2 linked regions of the Magnetococcus marinus MC-1 genome follow. The protein of the gene in region 1 interacts with the protein of each later gene in a pairwise test. Links are inferred from orthologs where the notes say so. Each region holds a gene or a part of one and is shown in the gene's direction. Other genes may lie near its edges. The genes, in order: MMC1_RS15690 and MMC1_RS19255.

What was found.
Region 2: the proteins of MMC1_RS15690 (region 1) and MMC1_RS19255 interact in binary tests that used the Escherichia coli proteins (3 or more experiments, as listed by UniProt). The link is inferred for Magnetococcus marinus MC-1 from one-to-one orthologs.

The regions. Positions count from the first base shown.
Region 1 is NC_008576.1:3,827,385-3,837,956, reverse strand. Bases 7,667-10,483 are described here. They hold MMC1_RS15690 (IscS subfamily cysteine desulfurase), read left to right. Parts: upstream 7,667-8,377; coding sequence 8,378-9,589; downstream 9,590-10,483. Other genes in these bases: MMC1_RS15680 (HesB/IscA family protein), read left to right, coding at 10,093-10,434; iscU (Fe-S cluster assembly scaffold IscU), read left to right, coding at 9,698-10,090; MMC1_RS15695 (cysteine desulfurase family protein), read left to right, coding at 7,667-8,250. In the rest of the region: MMC1_RS20520 (MASE3 domain-containing protein), read left to right, coding at 1-2,287; MMC1_RS15725 (STAS domain-containing protein), read right to left, coding at 2,328-2,657; MMC1_RS15720 (hypothetical protein), read right to left, coding at 3,809-4,177; MMC1_RS15710 (hypothetical protein), read right to left, coding at 5,084-5,407; cysE (serine O-acetyltransferase), read left to right, coding at 5,904-6,617; Fe-S cluster assembly transcriptional regulator IscR, read left to right, coding at 6,629-7,102; more of MMC1_RS15695, read left to right, coding at 7,099-7,666; Fe-S protein assembly co-chaperone HscB, read left to right, coding at 10,517-10,572. UniProt on the Escherichia coli protein: Master enzyme that delivers sulfur to a number of partners involved in Fe-S cluster assembly, tRNA modification or cofactor biosynthesis. Catalyzes the removal of elemental sulfur from cysteine to produce alanine.
Region 2 is NC_008576.1:4,700,009-4,710,476, reverse strand. The notes cover bases 5,257-7,969. They hold MMC1_RS19255 (sulfurtransferase TusA family protein), read left to right. Parts: upstream 5,257-6,357; coding sequence 6,358-6,582; downstream 6,583-7,969. Other genes in these bases: MMC1_RS19245 (aspartate aminotransferase family protein), read left to right, coding at 7,372-7,969; dsrE2 (sulfur carrier protein DsrE2), read left to right, coding at 6,600-7,070; MMC1_RS19260 (hypothetical protein), read right to left, coding at 5,363-5,812. Outside these bases: MMC1_RS19290 (hypothetical protein), read left to right, coding at 178-465; MMC1_RS19285 (ParA family protein), read left to right, coding at 936-1,709; MMC1_RS19280 (ParB/RepB/Spo0J family partition protein), read left to right, coding at 1,909-2,826; MMC1_RS19275 (hypothetical protein), read left to right, coding at 3,039-4,343; MMC1_RS19270 (DUF3576 domain-containing protein), read left to right, coding at 4,541-5,116; more of MMC1_RS19245, read left to right, coding at 7,970-8,547; argF (ornithine carbamoyltransferase), read left to right, coding at 8,602-9,567; MMC1_RS19235 (argininosuccinate synthase), read left to right, coding at 9,602-10,468. UniProt on the Escherichia coli protein: Sulfur carrier protein involved in sulfur trafficking in the cell. Part of a sulfur-relay system required for 2-thiolation during synthesis of 2-thiouridine of the modified wobble base 5-methylaminomethyl-2-thiouridine (mnm(5)s(2)U) in tRNA.

The DNA.
Region 1 (10,572 bases):
GCAGGAGTTAGATGAGGGAAAATTAAAACTGCGCACCGCATTGGAGGAGAGAGAGAAGGCCCTACAGTGTGCAGAGCAGGCCAACTTGGCAAAGAGTGATTTTCTGGCGAATATGAGCCATGAAATTCGCACGCCGCTGAATGCCATTATCAACCTGAGCTATCTTATATTACAGACGCCGCTGACGTCAAAACAGTCGAATTATCTGGAAAAAATTGAATCGGCAGGGCGTACTTTGCTCGGGGTAATCAACGATATCTTGGATTATTCCAAAATCGAGGCGGGGCATCTTGTGCTGGATCACGTCGCCTTCCAATTAGATGATGTGATCAGCAATGTTGCCAACATCGCCATTGCCCGCAAAGAGGATAAGGATCTGGACCTGCTCTATCACGTGACGCCCAGCACACCCACACAGATGATGGGCGACCCCATGCGGTTGGGTGCCGTGCTGATCAATTTGACCAACAATGCTATTAAATTTACAGAGCATGGCGAGGTGGTCATTCGGGTGGATGCCAAGCAGCAGCGTGAGCAGCATTATCTTCTCCATTTTTCCGTGCAGGATACGGGTATTGGTATCTCTGCTGAGCAACAAAAGCGCTTGTTCCAAAGCTTCAGCCAGGCGGACAGCTCCATTTCTCGCCGATATGGGGGGACCGGTTTAGGGTTGGCGATCAGTAAGAAATTGGTTGAACTGATGGGTGGCACACTCAGCTTGCAGAGTGTTGTTGGTCAGGGCACCACGTTTGAATTCACCATTCCCTTGCAAGCCGTTGAGATCAAGCCTGATGAGGTGCCCTCTGCCACCAGCCTCAATGGTGTGCGCGTGCTGGTGGTGGACGATAATGCAACAGCACGGGAGATTCTTGAAGAGCAACTAAACGCGTTTCATATGGAGGTGTGCAGCGTCGCTTCGGGCGAGGCGGCGTTGGATGTTTTACACCATGAGCCCCGCCCAGAGTTGATCTTGCTGGATGATCAAATGACCGGGTTGAGCGGGGTAGAGACGGTGCGGCGGCTACGCGGCCAAATCAATCTGGCGCGTATACCCGAGGTGCTTATGCTGTCGGACCATGGCCGAGAAAAGGTGCGTCAGGAGGCCGAGGCGCTTGGCATAACCCACTTCATGTGTAAGCCCATTTCGCCCTCGGTGCTGTTGGAGACACTGCTTGAGGTGCGTGGTGAGTGCTTGCCGCGCAAGCAGCGCTCGCGTCGTCCCCTTATCCATCCGGAGCTTAGGGATGGTCTAAGCGCCATCGCGGGGGCGCGTGTCCTGTTGGTGGAGGATAATGCAATAAACCAGGAAATCGCCATAGAGTTGTTAGGCTATGCCGGGGTAGCGGTCACACCTGCTGCCAGTGGGCAGTCGGCACTGGACCTGCTCAACAGCGAGGCCCCTTTTGATCTGGTTTTAATGGACATTCAAATGTCCGATATGGATGGCTATGCAACCACGCGTCAGTTGCGCCAGGACCCCCGTTTTAAGACGCTGCCGGTGGTGGCGATGACGGCCCACGCCATGGTAAGTGACCGTGAAAAGGCTTTGCAGTTGGGCATGCAGGACCATATACCCAAGCCCATAGAACCCGAGCAACTTTTTGCAGCACTGGTACAATGGATCAAACCGCGACAGGCCAACCAGCAACCGCTCAATCTCTCTCCGCAAGCCCCTAGGCCGCTAGAGGAGATGGTCTTGCCAGAGCTGACCGGTGTTGATGTACAAGCAGGTTTGGCCAGGGTGGGGGGCAATGCGGAGTTGTTGCGCAAACTGCTGGTTCGGTTTGCCCAGGAGAACAGTGCTATAACGCAGAAAATTTCTAATCTGGCGACGGAGAACCCAGCTCAAGCGGGAGAGTTGATCCATTCATTTAAAGGGGTTGCTGGAAATTTAGGGATGCCTCAGGTGGCCAAGAGTGCACGCGCTGTAGAGTTAGCTTTAAAGGGTTCTGAATCTCTTGATGCGGCCTTGCATGGGCTCACGCGGGTTTTAGATCCCATTTTAAAAGGGTTGTCTAAGCTGGATACCACGCTTGAAGAGGCCTATTCAGAAGCCCAGCCTTTGGAACCTGCGCGGGTATTGTCGCGGATTGAGGAGATGTCTGCCATGTTGGAACAAGATTTTGCTGTGGCACAACATGTTCAGGGGCAACTGCAAACGCTGTTACAACAGAGCCGATACGCCCATAAATTCCAGCAGGTAGTGGCGGCGATGGATGAATTTGATACGGACCGGGTGCAAGCTCTGCTTACGGAAATCGCTGGGCAATTGAGCCAGCCTGCATAAAAAAGTGTTCAGCGAGTTGCTAGGGTCTGGCTCGGTAACATTACGCGGAGGGTTGATACGTCTGGTTCGTGACGATTTTGAACATGGTGTCGAAACGAGCAGCCAGCAGCATGCGTAAAACCAAGTTTGTGGGGTTACGCAGGGTAATGTCTGCCTCTGCTTCACCAGCATGCGCGCGCAACATAAGAAACATGCCGAGTACCGAGCTATCCAAAGATTTTACCTGGCTCAAATCAATACAATAACGAAAGCTTGGGCCAGGTGTAAGGGGGAGATAAGCGTTCTTAAATTCCTTGAATATGGCATGGCTAAAGCTACCAACCAAAGAGATAACCAGTTCGTTGTCATTCAATGAAGTATGAATGGGCATGTCGCCTCCACTGAAAAAAATGTCGTCGTGTTACCTACGCTTGGAACGGCAAAACAGTCGGAAAGATGTTCCGGCCTGGTTGCGCGGCCTATGTCGTGGGTCAGGGTTTGTCATCCTTGCTTTATGGTTCATGCATATATCTGTAACGCCAAGTAACGATTAACCTGGTTGGATGAGTTTCCCAGATTTAAAGGCGCGACGCAATAAAATATCTACGCATTATACATAAAATGGTATGTGGCTGCGTTTTGCAAAAAGTTTTGTTTAAAATGCATTAACCCGATGAAAAGCGGCAAGGAAATATTTTTTTCAGGCTAAACCTTATATGATTTCAAATAAATCAATATCATAATCTGTTAAGTGCAAGGTGTGAAATTGTCTTGCTAAACCTGTTTTTGGGCGCACAACGGGGTTAGGCTCCACGCGTACGGGATGGTGCCCTATGCGCAGCCTCATGGTGGTCTGCGAAGGGGGCGGGGATACTCTTCACTATGAATGCACAGCACACCATGTTGACCTGCACAGCAATGTAGCCCTCATGGCACCGGCTCGGCGGCGCGGTAGCCATTGGCGTGCGTGGCTGCCACAACCCTCGATTGTTCGCGGAATGGGGGCAATTAAGGCGATGGCCAAAATGGTCCTATAGAGCGCGTTGTTAGAAAACCTCGCTTCCTGCGGTGAAGAAGATAATGTTAACTGCGCCCAATAAATATATGATGTCCAACAGCAAGCATAATAAATAGTATCAATGAAAAAACAATAAAGAGTATAAAAAAATAGAGCAACAATAAGCGCGGCCCCTTGTTTTCAGGCGTGTCATAATAAAGGGAACCCGCTAGGCCGATAGGTTGGCCTTTGTAATATCCATAAATTTGGTTGTATCCAACAATAAAAAAATAGCCGCGACAAGATACGCGCCATAATCTTCAGGTTGGAGGATAAGATAGAGAAGAGCAAAAAAATGTCATATATTCTATCAATATTAAATTACTAATTTAACCAAATTTCATCATTATCTGTGTCTTCTCTATCTTTTTCCATGAGCTTTATGGTCCTTTAGGTTTAGAGCTCGCTGTATGAGCCAACCCACCAGCAAAAGAGGTAAGTTTTGCTGCTTTTGCGGGGGCAAAGCCAAGTCCACTCAGAACGATTCAAGAATAATCTTCAGCTTCCAACCCACGTATTACGTCAATGGCCAGCGCACCAGCTCCAGCTGCGGCGGCTGTACCAGTACCGATAGCAGCGGCAGCACCCGCAGGAACGACAAAAGGAGCCAGCGCAACCATACCTAGACCCAGGGCAGCGCCATCCATAATCTGGTTCACCGTATCCTTGCCTTCCTTGACAACGTCGTGATGCAGGAGGGATTGAGGATCTTGCCCAGCCTGATGAGGCTTGCCCTGCTTATCAAGCCATACACCATCGGCTCGACGCGTTGCGACCAAACTACCCCGTTGATAGAGCCGCCCCTGATCAGGCTGAAACGTGTAATGAGTAGCAAGATGGCGAGCACGATGCACTGCATTTTGTGGCAGTTCGTCCGACCGATCGCACTTCCTATCTCATCACACCGCTGTTTGCTCACTTGGTCAAACAAATCTGTCGGTGTGAGAGCGGCGTGATTCACCCTGCTTGGCTTAGAGTGTGATGGCGAGGCGTTAGTGGTGTCAAGTTGTTGCTTTACCAGACTCTGTTGGGTTTGGGCGGCATTGTTTTTGAAAGTCAATGTGCGAAGTTTAGCCGCAGCAAGGGTGTTTGCAAGCGGTCTACGCCCATTGATTGAGTGAGCGGGTTAGATGTATTATAAAAGTTATGATGCATGTTGCTGGTTTTATCGTGTTCTTTGATCAAGTTCTGCAAATGGGCTGGAAATTGGGTAACACCCTGTTTAAAGGGGTGAGGTGCCAAACCCTGCTGTTTGAAGGCTTTTTGGTGATAGAGAGGCTTGGGAGAGGGTCTGAGTGCAACGCATTTATAGAATTGCCGTCCTTGTTCTTGAGCGGCAGGGTTGAACCAAAATGGAATGGGTAGGCAGACGGGCCTTTGAGTGGGATGGGGAAGTTTTTTTATCGCTAATATTCCCAAAAAAGGGGGAGCGTTGCGCATTACGCATAATAAGCATATAAATACCGTATAAATGCATAATTAGACGGCACAAGATTATACAAAGCTAAAAATTGCATAAAACGCAATATAATACTTCCACGAAAGCTTTGTTGCTGGATGTTTAATGAAAAACGTTCTTGTTTTTTTGCCTCGATGCATTGCACGCGCACGAAGCACTTTTCAACCGGGTTAAGCAGGGGCTCTCCTCAAGGGAGCGGACACTCACTGTTTTGGGGAACGGTTAGATCGTCTTGGCATGCCCTATACAACGAAAGGGGAGGGCCATGTGGTCCTCCCTTTTGGTTGTTAAGGAGATGGGGTTATAAAATTTGATCCACCTCATGGTTGCGCACCAAGGTCATGGGCTCCATGTTTTCAGAAGCGCGTCGACGGGCGCTCTTGGCCTTGGTTATGATCTGCTTGTGGGTTGTACCCATGGGCTGTTCTGGTTTGGGAAAACCCAGTAGACCAAAGGGACCGATCCAGGGATAGTCGCTAACCCGCCCATTGTGTATGGCACCACCGGCCATGGCATCGGGCGAGGGCTCCACATAATCCGTAATAGGGGACGGAGGACCCATGTTAAACGGATTGGAGGTGGAGTTTCCGTTGAGGATCTGGTCAATGGGACCGCGTTTGTCCATGGCGCTTCTCCTCTCAAGGCTAATAGCCGTAGGTGGCCCTAAACCGGTGAGGGTCACACCATGGCCCAACCCAACCTTTTTATTGCCGGGCGCGGGGCCGTGGGCAAGGGGGCTAAGCTGTCATGCCAGTTTAAACCGGCTCAGGTAAAAGATGGGCATATAGGGAACCTTTGCATGGCCATCTTTGAAAATCAGATTAGAACGGCTCATAGGAGGATTGCAACCGCTTATTTTTTGCAAAGCCTCCATGAAATTGGGTAGCGTCTGGTGGCACTAAAGTTACACCCGCTCCACGAAAAGGCTGGCTGCCATCACGCCAACACTATGTTTTAGCGGAATCCCCACCATTCAATATCACTATTAGCGTCTCATAATAAAATAGTTGACAAAGTTGGTGGGGTATTTAAAATGGGTACTACAGCTGTACTGCTTTTGGGTGTGGTTGTGGGGGTAAAGTTGACTGATTTTATCAACTACTGCGTAAGCCGGGTGGCCCATGTTTAAAACCATACGTGACGACATCGCTGTAATCTTTGACCGTGACCCGGCTGCTCGCAATGTCTTAGAGATCGTGCTCTGTTACCCTGGCGTACACGCCATGATTGCTTATCGCTTTTCCCATAAATTATGGCAATGGAATTTTAAACTGGCCGCACGTTTTATCTCCCATGTGGGGCGGGTGTTGACCGGTATTGAGATCCACCCTGGGGCCAAAATTGGTAAAGGCTTTTTTATTGATCATGGCATGGGTGTGGTCATTGGCGAAACCTGTGAGATCGGCGATAACTGCACCCTCTATCACGGCGTAACCCTGGGGGGGACCACTTGGAACAAAGGTAAACGCCATCCCACCCTTAAAGATGGGGTGGTGGTGGGGGCCGGGGCCAAGGTATTGGGGCCGATCACCTTACATGAAGGGGCACGGGTAGGTTCCAACGCGGTGGTGGTTAAAGATGTCCCGCACGATACCACCGTGGTGGGTATCCCGGGGCGCGAGGTGCGGGCGAAAAAAGAGTTAAGCCCCGATCAAGCCCATGCTTTCCCCTCTTACGGGGTAGAGGGGCAGATGCCTGACCCGGTCGCCAAAGCGGTAACCTGTGTGCTGGAGCAGATGCACCAAATGGAGCGCCGTCTGCACACACTAGAAGAAGAAAAACGGGCACTCGTGGCCCAGGAAACCGAACAGCAACCCGATAAAAAGCGGGCCTGAGAGGGGGAGTCATGCGTTTAACCACGCGAGGACGCTATGCCGTGACAGCGATGCTGGATCTGGCCCAGCATGCCAACCGGGGTCCCGTGACGTTGGCAGAGATCTCCAACCGTCAGCAAATATCGCTCTCCTATCTGGAGCAGCTGTTTGCCAAATTGCGTCGTGGTGGATTGGTGGGTAGTGTGCGCGGCCCCGGTGGGGGTTATCAGTTGGATAGAGGGGCCGAACAGATCTCAGTGGCGGCCATTATCCGCGCGGTGGATGAACCGATTCATGCCACCTCTTGCAAGGATAAGGGCACGGAGGGGTGCCGCCGTGATACCCGCTGCATTACCCACGATCTGTGGGCACGGCTGGGGGAGCATATTTACCACTATCTGGAGTCGGTTTCATTGGCCCAGTTGATGCGGGACGGTTCAGCCTTGGCCATGCTGGGCGAGGCCGAGGTGGACCATACCGAGATGGTGCTGCGGGGTCCCCATTGAGCATCTATCTGGATCACAACGCCACCACGCCGACCCGCCCCGAAGTAGTGGAGGCGATGTTGCCCTACTTCAGCGACAAGGCTGGTAACCCCTCATCCGTACACAGTGCGGGGCGGGCCGCCCGCGAGGGGTTGGATCGAGCACGGCGCCAAGTGGCGCACCTGCTGGGGGTACACTTTAGCCAAGTGCTGTTTACCAGTGGCGGTACCGAGGCGAACAATCTGGCCCTTTTTGGCATGGCGGCGCAGTTTGGTTTTGCGGGCCATATGGTGACCACCACGGTGGAACACCCCGCAGTGGGGCGGGTGGTGGATGCCCTAGAGGCGCGGGGTATGCGGGTTACCCGCTTGCAGCCAGACCAGCAGGGGCGAATTGGCACTGAAGCGTTGCAGGCCGCATTGCAGGAGGAGACCCGCTTGGTCTCCATCATGGCGGCCAATAATGAGACCGGTGTGCTGTTGCCGGTGGTGGAGATGGCGGCGCTGTGTCGGGCACGAGGGGTGCTGTTGCATAGCGACGCGGTGCAGTGGGTGGGTAAAATGCCCCTGGATTTGGCGGCAACCCCCATCTCTTTAGTGAGCCTCTCCGCGCACAAGTTTGGTGGCCCCAAGGGGGTTGGTGCGCTGGTGGTGGATAGCGCCATTGCCCCTCATGCGCAACTTCTCGGTGGTGGGCAGGAGCGGGGACGCCGCTCCGGCACCGAAAACCTGACCGGCATTGTGGGGTTGGGGCGGGCGGCGGAACTGGCGATGGCGGAGATGACCGAGCAAGCCCAGCGCTGGCGTACATTGCGCCAGGATATGGAGCAGCAGTTGGTCACGGCGCTACCGGAGCTGGTGATCTATGGGGCGCAGGCCCCGCGTCTTCCCAATACCACAATGCTGGGTTTGCCCGGTATGGATGGTGAGACCCTGGTGATGCAGTTGGATCTGGCAGGGGTGGCGGTGAGCAGCGGCAGTGCGTGCAGCTCGGGCCGCACCGAGCCCTCCCATGTGCTCAAGGCGATGGGGGTGGATACAGAGACCGCCCGGGGGGCGATACGGGTCTCTCTGGGGGCGGAGAGCCAGCAAAGTGATATAAACCAGCTTGTTCAAGCATTGATCAGCAGCGTTAAGCGGCTGAAAGATATGGCGGGCATGCGGGTATAAAGGCCGGTGTAGCCGGTAGGAGTGGGCAGTTGGTTGCCTGCGTGGGGCGTTTTGACGCCATCAACGGAAAGTCAGAGCGGGTCTTGGTTGGGAACAGAGATCCGGGCTCGGCATTGAGGATGTACGGATGAGCATGCCTATTTATATGGATTATCAGGCCACGACCCCCATGGATCCGCGTGTGTTCGAGGCGATGACCCCGTGGTTTGTGGAAAAATTTGGCAATCCTGCCTCGCGCTCCCACCCCTATGGCTGGGAGGCTGATACGGCGGTGGAAAATGCCCGTCAGCAGGTGGCAAGCAGCATTGGTGCCGATCCCCGTGAGATTATCTTTACCTCTGGCGCGACAGAGTCGGACAACCTCGCCATTGCTGGGGTCGCTAAGTTTTATAAAGACAAAGGCAACCATATCATCACCCCGGTGACGGAGCACAAAGCGGTGTTGGATACCTGCCGCTATCTGGAGCAGGAGGGGTTTGAAGTAACCTACCTGCCGGTGCAGAAAGATGGCTTGGTGAATATGGCCGAGCTGGAGGCCGCCATTACCGACAAGACCGTGCTGGTTTCGATCATGGCGGTGAACAATGAGATTGGGGTGATCCAGCCTTTGGCCCAGATTGGTGCCTTGTGTCGCCGTAAAAAGGTGTTTTTTCACTGTGACGCTGCCCAGGGCGTGGGTAAAATGCCCATTGATGTGAATGAGATGAATATTGATCTTATGTCTATCTCTGGGCACAAGATCTATGGTCCTAAAGGGATTGGCGCTCTCTATGTGCGGCGTCGTCCTCGGGTGCGGGTCAACGCCATTATCCACGGTGGTGGACATGAGCGGGGCATGCGCTCGGGCACCCTCTCTACCCCGCTGATTGTGGGGTTGGGCGAAGCGTGCCGTCTGGCCACGGAAGAGATGGTGGTAGAAGAGGCACGGGTGCTGCGTCTGCGTGAAAAGCTGCGCACGGCCCTAGAGAGCCAAATGACCCATGTGCAGACCAATGGCTCGTTGGAGCATCGGATAGCAGGCAATTTGAACATCTCTTTTGAGTATGTCGAGGGCGAGTCCATGATGATGGCCATTAAGGATGTGGCGGTCTCTTCGGGCAGCGCCTGTACCTCGGCCTCGTTGGAGCCCAGCTATGTGCTGCGCTCTTTAGGGCTTAATGATGAGATGGCACACACCTCCATCCGTTTCGGTTTAGGCCGATTTACCACGGAAGAGGAGGTCGATGCGGTGATCAAGATTGTCACCGGTGCGGTGGATAAATTGCGTGAAATGTCGCCACTGTGGGAGATGGTACAAGAGGGTATTGACCTCTCCAGCATCAAGTGGGCAGAGCACTAAGCCAACCAGAGAGCCGTAGGGCTTGCCATGCGGCGGTTTGGCATTGGGCAGCTACAAAATAGACAGTAAACAGAGCCTTAATGGGCTTTAACATAAGGAGTATCAACCATGGCATACAATGAGAAAGTGCTGGACCACTACGAAAAGCCCCGCAACGTAGGCAGCATGGATAAAGATGCAGATGATGTGGGAACCGGCATGGTGGGGGCGCCCTCATGCGGTGATGTCATGAAGCTACAGATCAAGGTTGACGACAATGGCGTGATTGAAGATGCCAAGTTTAAGACCTTTGGCTGCGGCAGTGCCATTGCTTCCTCCTCACTGGTGACGGAGTGGATTAAAGGTAAGACCATTGATGAGGCACTGACCATCAAAAATAAAGATGTGGCCGAAGAGCTGGCGCTGCCACCGGTAAAGGTTCACTGTTCGGTGTTGGCCGAGGATGCCATTAAGGCGGCGGTTAAAGATTATCGTGAAAAGCAGCAGAAGAAGGGAGCCTGATCATGAGCGAGCAACAGCAAGGGGTGACCATTACCGAGAAGGCTGCGGCCCAGGTGCAAAAGATGCTGCAAGGGCGCGGCACACCCGATGCGGCGGTTCGCATTGGGGTGGGCACCTCCGGTTGTTCGGGCTTCAGCTACAAGCTGGAGTATGCCGACCAGCTTGAAGAGGGGGATATGGTCTATGAGGCCCACGGGGTACGTGTGGTGGTGGATAGCAAATCCCTGCTCTATATGGCCGGTACCCAGATGGACTATGTGACGGAAAACTTTAAATCCGGCTTTACCTTTACCAATCCCAAAGAGACCAGTCGCTGCGGGTGTGGTGAGTCGTTTAAGGTTTAAGCGGTGTAACGGGTAAGCGTAAGGGGTGTGAGGTTGCGCTTCGCACCCCTTTTTCGTGGGTGTTGTCACAAAGGGGTGGTTCATGTCACTGCATGCCTGTTGGTCCTGCAAGGGGCCGGTTGAAGCCTCGGCTTTTTG
Region 2 (10,468 bases), 880 kb from region 1 along the record:
GACGATCAATTTGAAGTTCAGTCACCTGCATCCTCGTTTACCCCATGTTTGCAACATCTTTTAGGAAATGGCATGCCGAGTCCAATTTGTTGAAGAATGCATAGAATCTGACTGTCACTGTGTCGAAAACTTTTCCATGTAAGGTAATTACCATTATTCAATGGATGTACATGTGGTTTGTTAGAGGGTGGTTTGTTAGAGGGTGGTTTGTTAGAGGGTGGTTTGTTAGAGGGTGGTTTGTTAGAGGGTGGTTTGTTAGAGGGTGGTTTGTTAGAGGGTGGTTTGTTAGAGGGTGGTTTGTTAGAGGGTGGTTTGTTAGAGGGTGGCTTGTTAGAGGGTGGCTTGTTAGAGGGTGGCTTGTTAGAGGGTTGGTTGTTAGAGGGTTGGTTGTTAGAGGGTGGCTTGTTAGAGGGTGGCTTGTTAGAGGGTTGGTTGTTAGAGGGTTGGTTGTTGGTTTGGGTATGAAAAATGGAACGTTTGTGCTTTTGGTTTTGCTCTAGGCCATCTTTAAAGGTAAGTGAATTATCTTTGAGTCAATGAAGAACGGAATAGGGCCCGTACCAATTAAGTCTAAACAGGCGCTTGTAAGAAGTAATGCAGTAGAGTAGTTCAAGGCCATTATGGCGTTTGATGTGAACTCATATCAGTTATATAAGAAAGTAAGCAGATACATACAGAGGTTTGAGCCAATAGTTTAGGGTGAATGTGTTAACTATGTCATGTCATACGTACATAATATCATTTCAACACTTGACCAATCGAGCAATAATGAGTAGGCTCGACCCTCAGTTGAAGGGGTGCCCGCACTTAGCTTGCAACCATATAACACATAAGTAGCGACTGTTTAGAAAAAATATTACGTCAAACTTTGTGTTCTATAACGAAGGCATCTGCGTTCAAAATGAAGTAACAGCAAGGAAGTAAAGGAGAGCCACATGGCACATGTGGTGGGTGTGGTTAATCAAAAGGGTGGCGTCGGTAAAACCACAACAGCTGTCAATGTTGCGGCAGCCTTATGTGCAGCAGAGCTACGGGTTCTTTTGGTGGATTGTGACGCTCAAGGTAATGCCACCACCGGCCTTGGCGGTGACAAAATGGCCGAGCAGAATCATTTGTACGACTTGATGATGGGGGCATGTCGTTGGGACCAAGCAGCGAAAAGGGTGGTACCTGGACTTTCGTTGATACCCTCAACACCTCATTTGAGTGGTGTTGAGGTGGAATTGGCAACGCTAGATGGTTGGGAAAATCGGCTTAAAGAAGCGTTGGCTCCGGCCCAGGATGTTTTTGATGTCATTTTGCTAGACTCCCCGCCATCGCTGGGCATGGTAACCGTAAACATATTGGCAGCGGCGCACCGCGTGTTGGTGCCATTGCAGTGTGAGTTTTATGCCTTAGAAGGTTTAAGCCAACTGTGGCGTACCCTACAGATGACCCGCAAGCGCATTAATCCCGATTTAGAAGTCCTTGGTATTGTATTGACGATGTTTGAAAGTCGGCATGATCTGAATCGTCAGGTTGCCGATGAGGTGCGTAAACATTTTGGTGAGCTGGTCTGTGATGCGGTCATCCCTCGGGATATACGTATGGGAGAATCGCCAAGTTTTGCAAGGCCGGTGCTTTGGTATGGTTCTGAGACCGTTGGGTCTAAAGCCTACCTAAAGTTGGGTAATGAGCTCATGGCGCGGCTGGGCCTTCACTCTTTTTAAGAAGGGTCTGCACGCATAGAGTGGCTTGGATAAAAAACATGGGCTAATGAACGAGACACCACGTCTTAGTGGCAAAACTAAAGATCACGCGATGGAATCAAACTTTGTAGGGTGATCTTGAACAAGCCGTATTGGCAGCGTGGGCAAACTTAAAATAAATAGATCAACCAAGCGTTGATGAGGCAAGGGAGTAAGTCGCATGAGTGAGACCAAAAGCCTGGGTAAGGGTCTGGGTGCATTGTTGGGTGAAGAAGCCGTTGATGCAGGCGAAAAACATCGGGTCCGTAGTGTTGCTGTTGAAAGCATACGGCCTAACCCCTACCAGCCCCGGCGTATCATTAAAGAGGATGCCTTAAAAGATCTGGCAGACTCCATTAAACAGCAAGGGGTGTTACAACCGATTCTGGTTCGTAAGGCGGCAGGCGCTAAAAAGGGCGAGCCCATTTATGAATTAATTGCCGGGGAGCGCCGCTGGCGTGCCACACAGTTGGCGGGTCTAACTGAAATACCTGTGATCTTGAAGGATTGGGACGATAACCGCGCGCTAGAGGTCGCCCTGCTGGAAAACGTGCAGCGTGAAGACCTAACCGCTTTAGAAACTGCACGGGGTTATGAACGCCTCATCCAAGAGTTTGGCTATAGCCATGCCCAGATTGGTGAGCGTATTGGTAAAAGCCGCATGGCCGTGAGCAACGCGCTACGCTTATTACAGCTGCCCCAACCCATTGTAGAGTTGTTGGAGCAGGAGAAGATCTCTGCTGGTCACGCTAGGGCGCTCTTGGGGTTGGGTGACAACGTGCGGGTTATGATCATTGTGGCCAACCGCATTATTGACGAAGTTTTGTCAGTGCGGGATGCCGAAGCCTTGGTGCGTGACCATGCGCAACTGGCAGAGGTTGAAGAAACCGAGGACAGTAGCAAAGATGCGACAAAGAAAAAGGCTAAGGGGCGGCAAAAAGATACCACCATAACCACCTGGGAGGAACAACTTGCCCAGAGCTTTGCTACCCGTGTCAGCATTACACATGCCAAAGGAAAGGGAAAAATCATATTAAACTATGCAAGCATGGAAGAGCTTGAAAAAATGATGGAATCATTATTAAAACAAGCATCCTAACCAAGCGCGCAATAGCAGTCGCTATTTTTTGTTTGCAATCGTGCAATGGGCATGGTAAAAGCGTCATCACTGTTGCAGTTGAGCAACACTATGTCGCAAAAAAGGGACAGCAAACGAAAACACCGCTTAAGGGTTACGGAAGATGGCCCGATAGGTGCTAGTAGCAACCCTGTCTGTTAAATTTTTTCCTACCATCTTGTGAGGATTTAGAAATGAAAAAAGGTCTGGTTTTGGGCGCTGCTGCCCTCGCTACTGTTGCCCTGGCTCCTGTTGCCGAGGCCGGCACCGTCTCCATGAAGGGCTACTACATGTTCCGCGTTCAATCCGTGGAAGGTGGTCTGTATGATGGTGACTTCCTGGCTGACACCCATGGTACCGGTACTGCTGACGAGTCCGCCAATGCCATGCGTCACCGTCTGGAAGTGAACACCGAGTTCAAAGCTTCCGAGAAAACCCACGCCCACATGAAATTCCGTTTTGTTGACGGTACCGTTGAGGGTGCTGACTCCAACGTGCTGGGTCAAGCTGGTGCCGTGGCTGCTGCAAACACCGTGAAGCAAGCTTGGTTAGAGACCGAAGCTTACGGTGTTGCTCTGAAAATGGGTAACATGCCCATCACGCTGAACGATGGCATCCTAGTCAACCATGACTCTACCGCTTTCGGTACCTTCTTGCTGGCCAAATCTTTCGGCGACGTAACCGTGATTGCGGCTGACGTTAAAGTGACTGAGACCGATGTTCAGAGCTCTACCGATGACACCGATCTGTATGCCGTCAGCGTACTGGGCAAAATTGCAGACGTAAACCTGCAATTGACCTACGCTCACCTGAATGCTGGTTATGATTTCGCCGCTGCTCCTAGCGTATCAGACAACTGGTTGGGTCTGACTGGTTCAGGTGCCGTTGCTGGTATCGACTACACCGCGACCTTGTTGTATGAAGCTGGTGCGGATTACACCGGTGGCAACAACACCAACCAGTTGGATAAAGCCGGTTGGTTGGGTGCTGTGCGCTTGAACGGTAAAACCGGTTTCGGCGCTTGGAATGCCTATGGCTTCTATGCTTCCAAAAACTTTGACAGCATTTCTGACGACAACATGGTTTGGTCCAACACCTGGGACATGGGTGGTCCCGGTGGTACCGACCTGCTGGGCACTTGGGCAACCGCTGCTGACCGTGGTAATGCTGTGCGCAGCACCGATCCTTCCAGCAACCTGTGGGGTATCGGCGCGGGTCTGACTGTGATGGCCGGTGGTTGGAAAATTGTTCCCCAACTGGACTATGTCGCTGTTGTTGAAAAAGACCTGAACAACGATGGTGTTGTGACCGCTGCTGACGGTCTGTTCGACTCTGCTATCGCTGGTTCCTTGTTCGCTTCTACCGAAATCGACACCGGTACCACCCTGATGATCGGTGGTGCTTATGGTAACTTCGACAAGGGTGCTGGTTTCAACAACGGTGTGAGCAACATCGACGACGCCGGTTTTGTTGAAGCTTCCATCAAGATGGCTTTCTAATCTAAAGCCTCATCTTGTTAGTCTCTGAAAAAAGGAGGGGGAAACCCCTCCTTTTTTTATGCATAAAAGGTCCTAACATCCCCCTCCCATTTTTTGCAGCTTTCCGATGTAATGTTTCTGTACAAAAGCCCTTTTCCCTCGTCTACAAATGCGTCAGAATCAGCGGGGCTAACGGATCACACCAAGGAGTTTTAACGATGCATGGAAATCGCTATGCCATAGCACTGCTGATTGCCCTTACGCTAGGGTTGAACGGCTGCTCTTCAGGATTTTGGGGCAGTGATAATAAGGTGGATAAACATCCGCTGGCTAAATTTGGCCAGAAAAAAGTGCTGGACGAGGCCAGAGACAGGGGTGAGATGGCTCTGGATAACCCCTATGCAGGCCAAAGTGCAGAAGATTCCACCTTTTTGTTTGGGGATAAGGACGGGGTTTTGGGGGGTGGGGGTGGCAAGACCGAAGAGGATATCCGCCGCGAAAAGCTCTATGCAGGTGCGTTGCAAGTGGTTATGGCACTGCCCATTAAAGTAGCGGATGGCAATGGCGGTTTTGTGGCGACCGATTGGAAAGTCGACCCAAACCGGCCCGATGTACGCTACCGATTGAATATCTTGGTTACGGGTACCAAACCCTATGGTACCGTTAAGGTGGTGGTGCTCAAACAGTTGCAGACAGCCAATGGTTGGCAAGATAGCCCATCGGATCAGGAGCTGGCCAAACAGATCGCCAAGGCCATTCGCAAAAGCTCTCACCCGGTTCAACTCCAGCCTTGATGGCATGGGGTAGCGGCACACGTTGTAGCAAGGCCATAGTGATGTTGCCCTTGCTACAACATAGGCCGGTCATGCTGTCATCAGGCCTTAAGAGTGAGCCGTCCCTTCCTTTGTTGGGGGTGGGTGTGCAGGTCTGCCGTAGCAAACGGCTCTGCACCGTCTTTAAGGGCCTTTGTTGGCATTAAAAAACGCGCTTAAGCCAATGGCCTAAGCGCGTTTTTTTAAATGCTACCGTGAACACCATGGTTAAGCGGATTTGGGTTTCAACGGCAACGGCAGCGTCAGGTTGATAAAGTCATTACGAATGGGTGGAGTAAGAGTAACGTAACGGTCGGATTTATGGTCCATAAAGTGGAGTTTACCGCCCATGTCGCTGTTGCGTTCCAAAATGCCTTCGGTGATGGATGACGTACAATTTTCCAGGCAGATACCATAGCCATTATATTCGGCAATAACGATGGAAAAGAGCGGTAACACGTTGGTCATATTGGCCAGTTCCGAGTGCTCCAAATAGCCTTTTTCCACCATGCCGTCGGGGGCACCCTGAATAATAGTGGGGTAGTTTCCATAATCCCGGTAATAGGATACCGCCGCTTTGGAGAGTGTCAAAAAAAGACCAAACAGCACGGTGTGCTCATCGGTTGGCATGATGTCGGCTGCACGGCGCTCGCGAATATCGCGCAATTTTGCTAACATCCATAGGATCATCGTTAGGATAAACAGAACCAGTATGTATCTGAACATGGGCCGATTTCTGAAAAAAGGGGTGGTTGAAATCCGAAGTGCCCATTTCTGTTCAAATAGCAGAGAAGAGCCTTCATAAACCGGTTGTCATTGCGTTATATGCATACCTTGTTCCTAATCTGTCATTTTTTTGCGTGGGACGTTGCACAAATAAAAAATAGTTATAGACCCTGTGGGTTAGATGGGTGCTCCCTCTTGGCATAATGGAGAAAACCCCCCGTAATTGCTTGTGGTATGAGAAAAAAAATAAGGTGTAGGCGTGCCTGTTTAAGGGTTCAATATCTATTTTGAAAATGCCATAAATACAGAAGCTTGATAGCATAAAATGGGTTGTTATCCAGCTGATATGGTGGGGGAACTCTGTGAAAAACTTGCAAGAGGTGTAAAAAAAACATTTGCATCGCCCCCCGAACCGATTACCTTATAGTAGATTATCATGTAGTACTAATACTGTGGAATCATGTGGCCCCAAACGGCCCCAACGGAGGAAATGAAGCATGGCTGATAAGCACCTGGACGCTAAAGGACTGAACTGCCCCCTGCCAATTCTGAAGGCCAAAAAGGCACTCAAGGATATGCAACCTGGTCAGATCCTGTCGGTTGAGGCCACCGATCCCGGTTCCGCCAAGGACTTCGAGTCTTTTTGCACCCAGACCGGTAACAAAATGGTCAAGGCTTCGGAGAACGGTGACGTTTTCTATTACGAAATTGAGAAGTGCTAATCTGATAGGGGGGACGCATGTCCGATCAAAAGAGAATGGCGATTATCGCCACCAAAGGTACGCTAGACTGGGCTTATCCCCCGCTGATCCTGGCGACCACCGCCGCTGCGCTGGATTATGAAGTTTCCATCTTCTGGACCTTTTATGGTCTACAAGTGGTGAAAAAACAACGCAATCTGAAAATTTCACCCTTGGGCAACCCTGCCATGCCCATGCCTGTCCCTATGCCCGTGTTGGTGCAAGCGCTGCCCGGTATGGAAGCGATGGCCACCATGATGATGAAGGACAAGATGAAGAAAAAGGGCGTGGCTTCCATTGATGAACTGATGGAGTTGGCCTTGGAAGCTGAAGTCAAGATGATCGCGTGTCAAATGACCGTTGATCTGTTTGATTTCAAACATGAAGAGCTGCTGGATGAGCTGGAGTATGCGGGTGCGGCTAAGTTTTTTGAAGAGGCTGGCAACGCGGACATCACGCTCTATATCTGATGCAAACAGTTTTGGTTGTTTGACCGAATCTGCCAACAAAAAGCCCGGCTCCGCTGGGCTTTTTGCGTTTTTGGTGTTGAGGCGATTGTGGCATGGATTTGAGTGGGTGTGGGGCACGTAGGATGGAAAAAGGGTGAAATATGGGGTTCATGGTACGAGTTATCTGGATTCGCAGCGCGGGATCGGGTAAAAAGGAAGTTTTTCGGAAATCCCACATTTTGGTGGCACCATGAGCAGAGTGTTGGGTTTGTCCGGTTTGCCTGGGTCAGGTGCCTTTTAATGGGTGAGAGGGTTGGGGATCATGAGCGACAAAGTGAGTTCGATCATGTCCACCTATGGACGCTATCCTGTGGCCTTTGAACGGGGTGAAGGGGTGCGCTTGTGGGACACCAATGGACGGGTCTATCTGGATTTTTTGTCCGGTATCGGTGTAAATAATCTGGGTCACAGTCATCCAACTGTGGTCAAGGCGGTGCAGGAGCAGGTGGCGAAATTAACCCACACCTGTAACCTTTACCGTATTCCCAACCAAGAGGCGCTGGCGGCGCGACTGGTGGCCACCTGTTTTGCCGATCAGGTGTTTTTTAGCAACAGCGGTGCCGATGCCAACGAAGCGGCCATCAAGTTGGTGCGTAAATATATGAAGGATCGCGGCCAGCCGGGCCGCTATGAGATCATTACCGCCACCAACTCCTTTCATGGCCGCACCATGGCCACCCTGACAGCGACGGGACAAGAGAAGGTGCAGTCGGGTTTTGAGCCCTTGGTACCTGGTTTCCGCTATGTGCCCTACAATGATATGGAGGCCATGGAGAAGGCGGTCGGTCCCTATACAGCTGCCATTATGGTGGAGCCGATTCAGGGTGAATCGGGGGTGCGGGTACCGGACGCTGACTATTTAAACCAGCTACGGGCGCTGTGCGACCGCAAGGATATTCTGTTGGTGTTGGATGAGGTTCAATCGGGCATGGGGCGCACAGGCAAAATGTGGGCTTACCAGTGGAGCGATATTGAGCCGGATATTATGACCAGTGCCAAGGCGTTGGCCTCTGGGGTGCCCATGGGGGCCTGTTTGGCCCGGCGTGGGGTAGCGGCGGCGTTTGCGCCGGGTTCCCACGGTTCCACCTTTGGGGGCAATCCTTTGAGTGCGGCGGCGGCGTTGGCTACACTGGACGTGATGTTGGCCCCGGATTTTCTGCCCACGGTGCAGGCCCGGGGTGACTATTTCATGAACGCTCTACGCCAATTGGCACAAGGGCGGCGCATGGTTAAGCAGATCCGTGGTCGGGGCTTGATGGTGGCCATGGAGCTTAATGCACCGGGTGAAGAGGTGGCTTCCATCGCGCTTTCCCGTGGTCTGTTGATCAACTGCTGCATGGGCACGGTATTACGGTTTTTGCCACCACTGGTGGTCTCGGAACAAGAGATTGACCAGGGTTTGGCCATTCTGGGGGAAGTACTCTCCGACCTATTCTAAGTTCGCTCCTGTGTTTTTTGGGGGGAACATCAACGACATGGCGAAGAAGCGGTTATGGGTATTCACAATCAACCAAAGCGGGATCTCTTATCCTTGTTTGATCTGCGGGATGAGGAGTTTACCGTTCTTTTTCAACGGGCGACCACGCTCAAGCGTAAGCTAGAGCGGCACGAACCTGTGCACTCGCTGGATGGCCGTACCTTGGCCATGCTGTTTGAAAAATCCTCTACCCGCACGCGGGTCTCGTTTGAGGCAGGCATGTTTCAGTTGGGTGGTAAGGCGCTCTTTTTGTCATCGCGAGACATCCAATTGGGGCGCGGTGAAGGGGTGAAGGATAGTGCGCGGGTGCTGTCACGCTATGTGGATGGCATAATGGTGCGCACTTTTGATCATGCCAATGTGGAGATCATGGCAGAGTATGCCAGCGTGCCGGTAATCAATGGGTTGACCGATACACTGCACCCTTGTCAGGTTTTGGCGGATATTTTTACTTTTGAGGAGAAGCGTGGTTCGCTCAAGGGTAAGCGGGTCGCTTGGGTGGGGGATGGCAACAATATGGCCAACACCTGGATACAGGCGGCGGTGCGTTATGGTTTTCATTTAACGCTGGCCTGCCCGTTGGGCTATGAGCCCGACGGGGATATACTCTCTGCGGCGCGCAAAGAGCTTGCCGAGCGCGAGGTGGATGCCAGCCTTACCCTGGTACGGGACCCCCGGCAGGGGGTGGATCGGGCTCATCTGGTGACCACCGATGTTTGGACCTCTATGGGGCAGGAGGGGGAGAGCGATACCCGCAAGGCGGTTTTTGCGGCCTATCAGGTGGATAGTGGTTTGATGGCGGCGGCGGATGCCGAGGCGCTCTTTATGCACTGTCTGCCCGCCCATCGTGGAGAAGAGGTGACGGCAGCGGTGTTGGAGGGTTCTCAGTCGGTGGTGTGGGATGAAGCGGAGAATCGTCTGCATGTACAGAAGGCGATTTTGGAATTTTTGATGCTGGGTGGCGTGCCTGCGGAGGCTTAAACTCAAGCATCGTTTAGCGTGGAAGGTGAGACCGATGTCCAACGGTATTGATAAGGTTGTGCTGGCTTACTCGGGGGGTTTGGATACCTCCATCATTTTGAAGTGGCTTCAGGATGAGTATCAGTGTGAGGTGGTCGCTTTCTGTGCAGACCTGGGTCAGGCGGAGGAGTTGGAGCCTGCGCGTGCCAAGGCGGAAAAGTTTGGGGTTAAAGAGATCTACATTGATGACCTCAAAGAGGAGTTTGTGCGGGATTTTGTCTTTCCCATGTACCGCGCCAACACATTGTATGAGGGGGTTTACCACCTGGGTACCTCCATTGCGCGGCCCTTGATTGCCAAACGTCAGATTGAAATTGCCAATGCCACAGGTGCCCAAGCGGTCTCTCACGGGGCGACGGGTAAGGGTAATGATCAGGTCCGTTTTGAGCTGGGTTATTATGCGTTGCGTCCCGATATTCGCGTCATTGCACCTTGGCGGGAGTGGGACTTGACCAGCCGTGACAAGCTGTTTGCGTATGCCGAAAAGCATGGTATTCCGGTCCCCACCGACAAGCGTGGTGAGGTCCCTTACTCGATGGACCGCAACCTGCTGCACATCTCCTTTGAGGGCAAGGCGCTGGAGGATCCATGGGTTGAGCCCGATGAAGAGATGTTTGTCTTATCGGTTTCACCGGAAAAGGCCCCCGATCAGGCCACCTATGTGGAGCTGACCTTCCGCCAGGGCGATTTGGTCGCCATTGATGACCAGGAGATGAGCCCCGCCACGCTGCTGGCCAAGCTCAACCAGTTGGGTGGGCGCAACGGCATTGGTCGCTTGGATCTGGTAGAAAACCGCTATGTGGGCATGAAATCACGGGGAGTTTACGAGACCCCGGGTGGCACCATTTTGGGGGTGGCACAC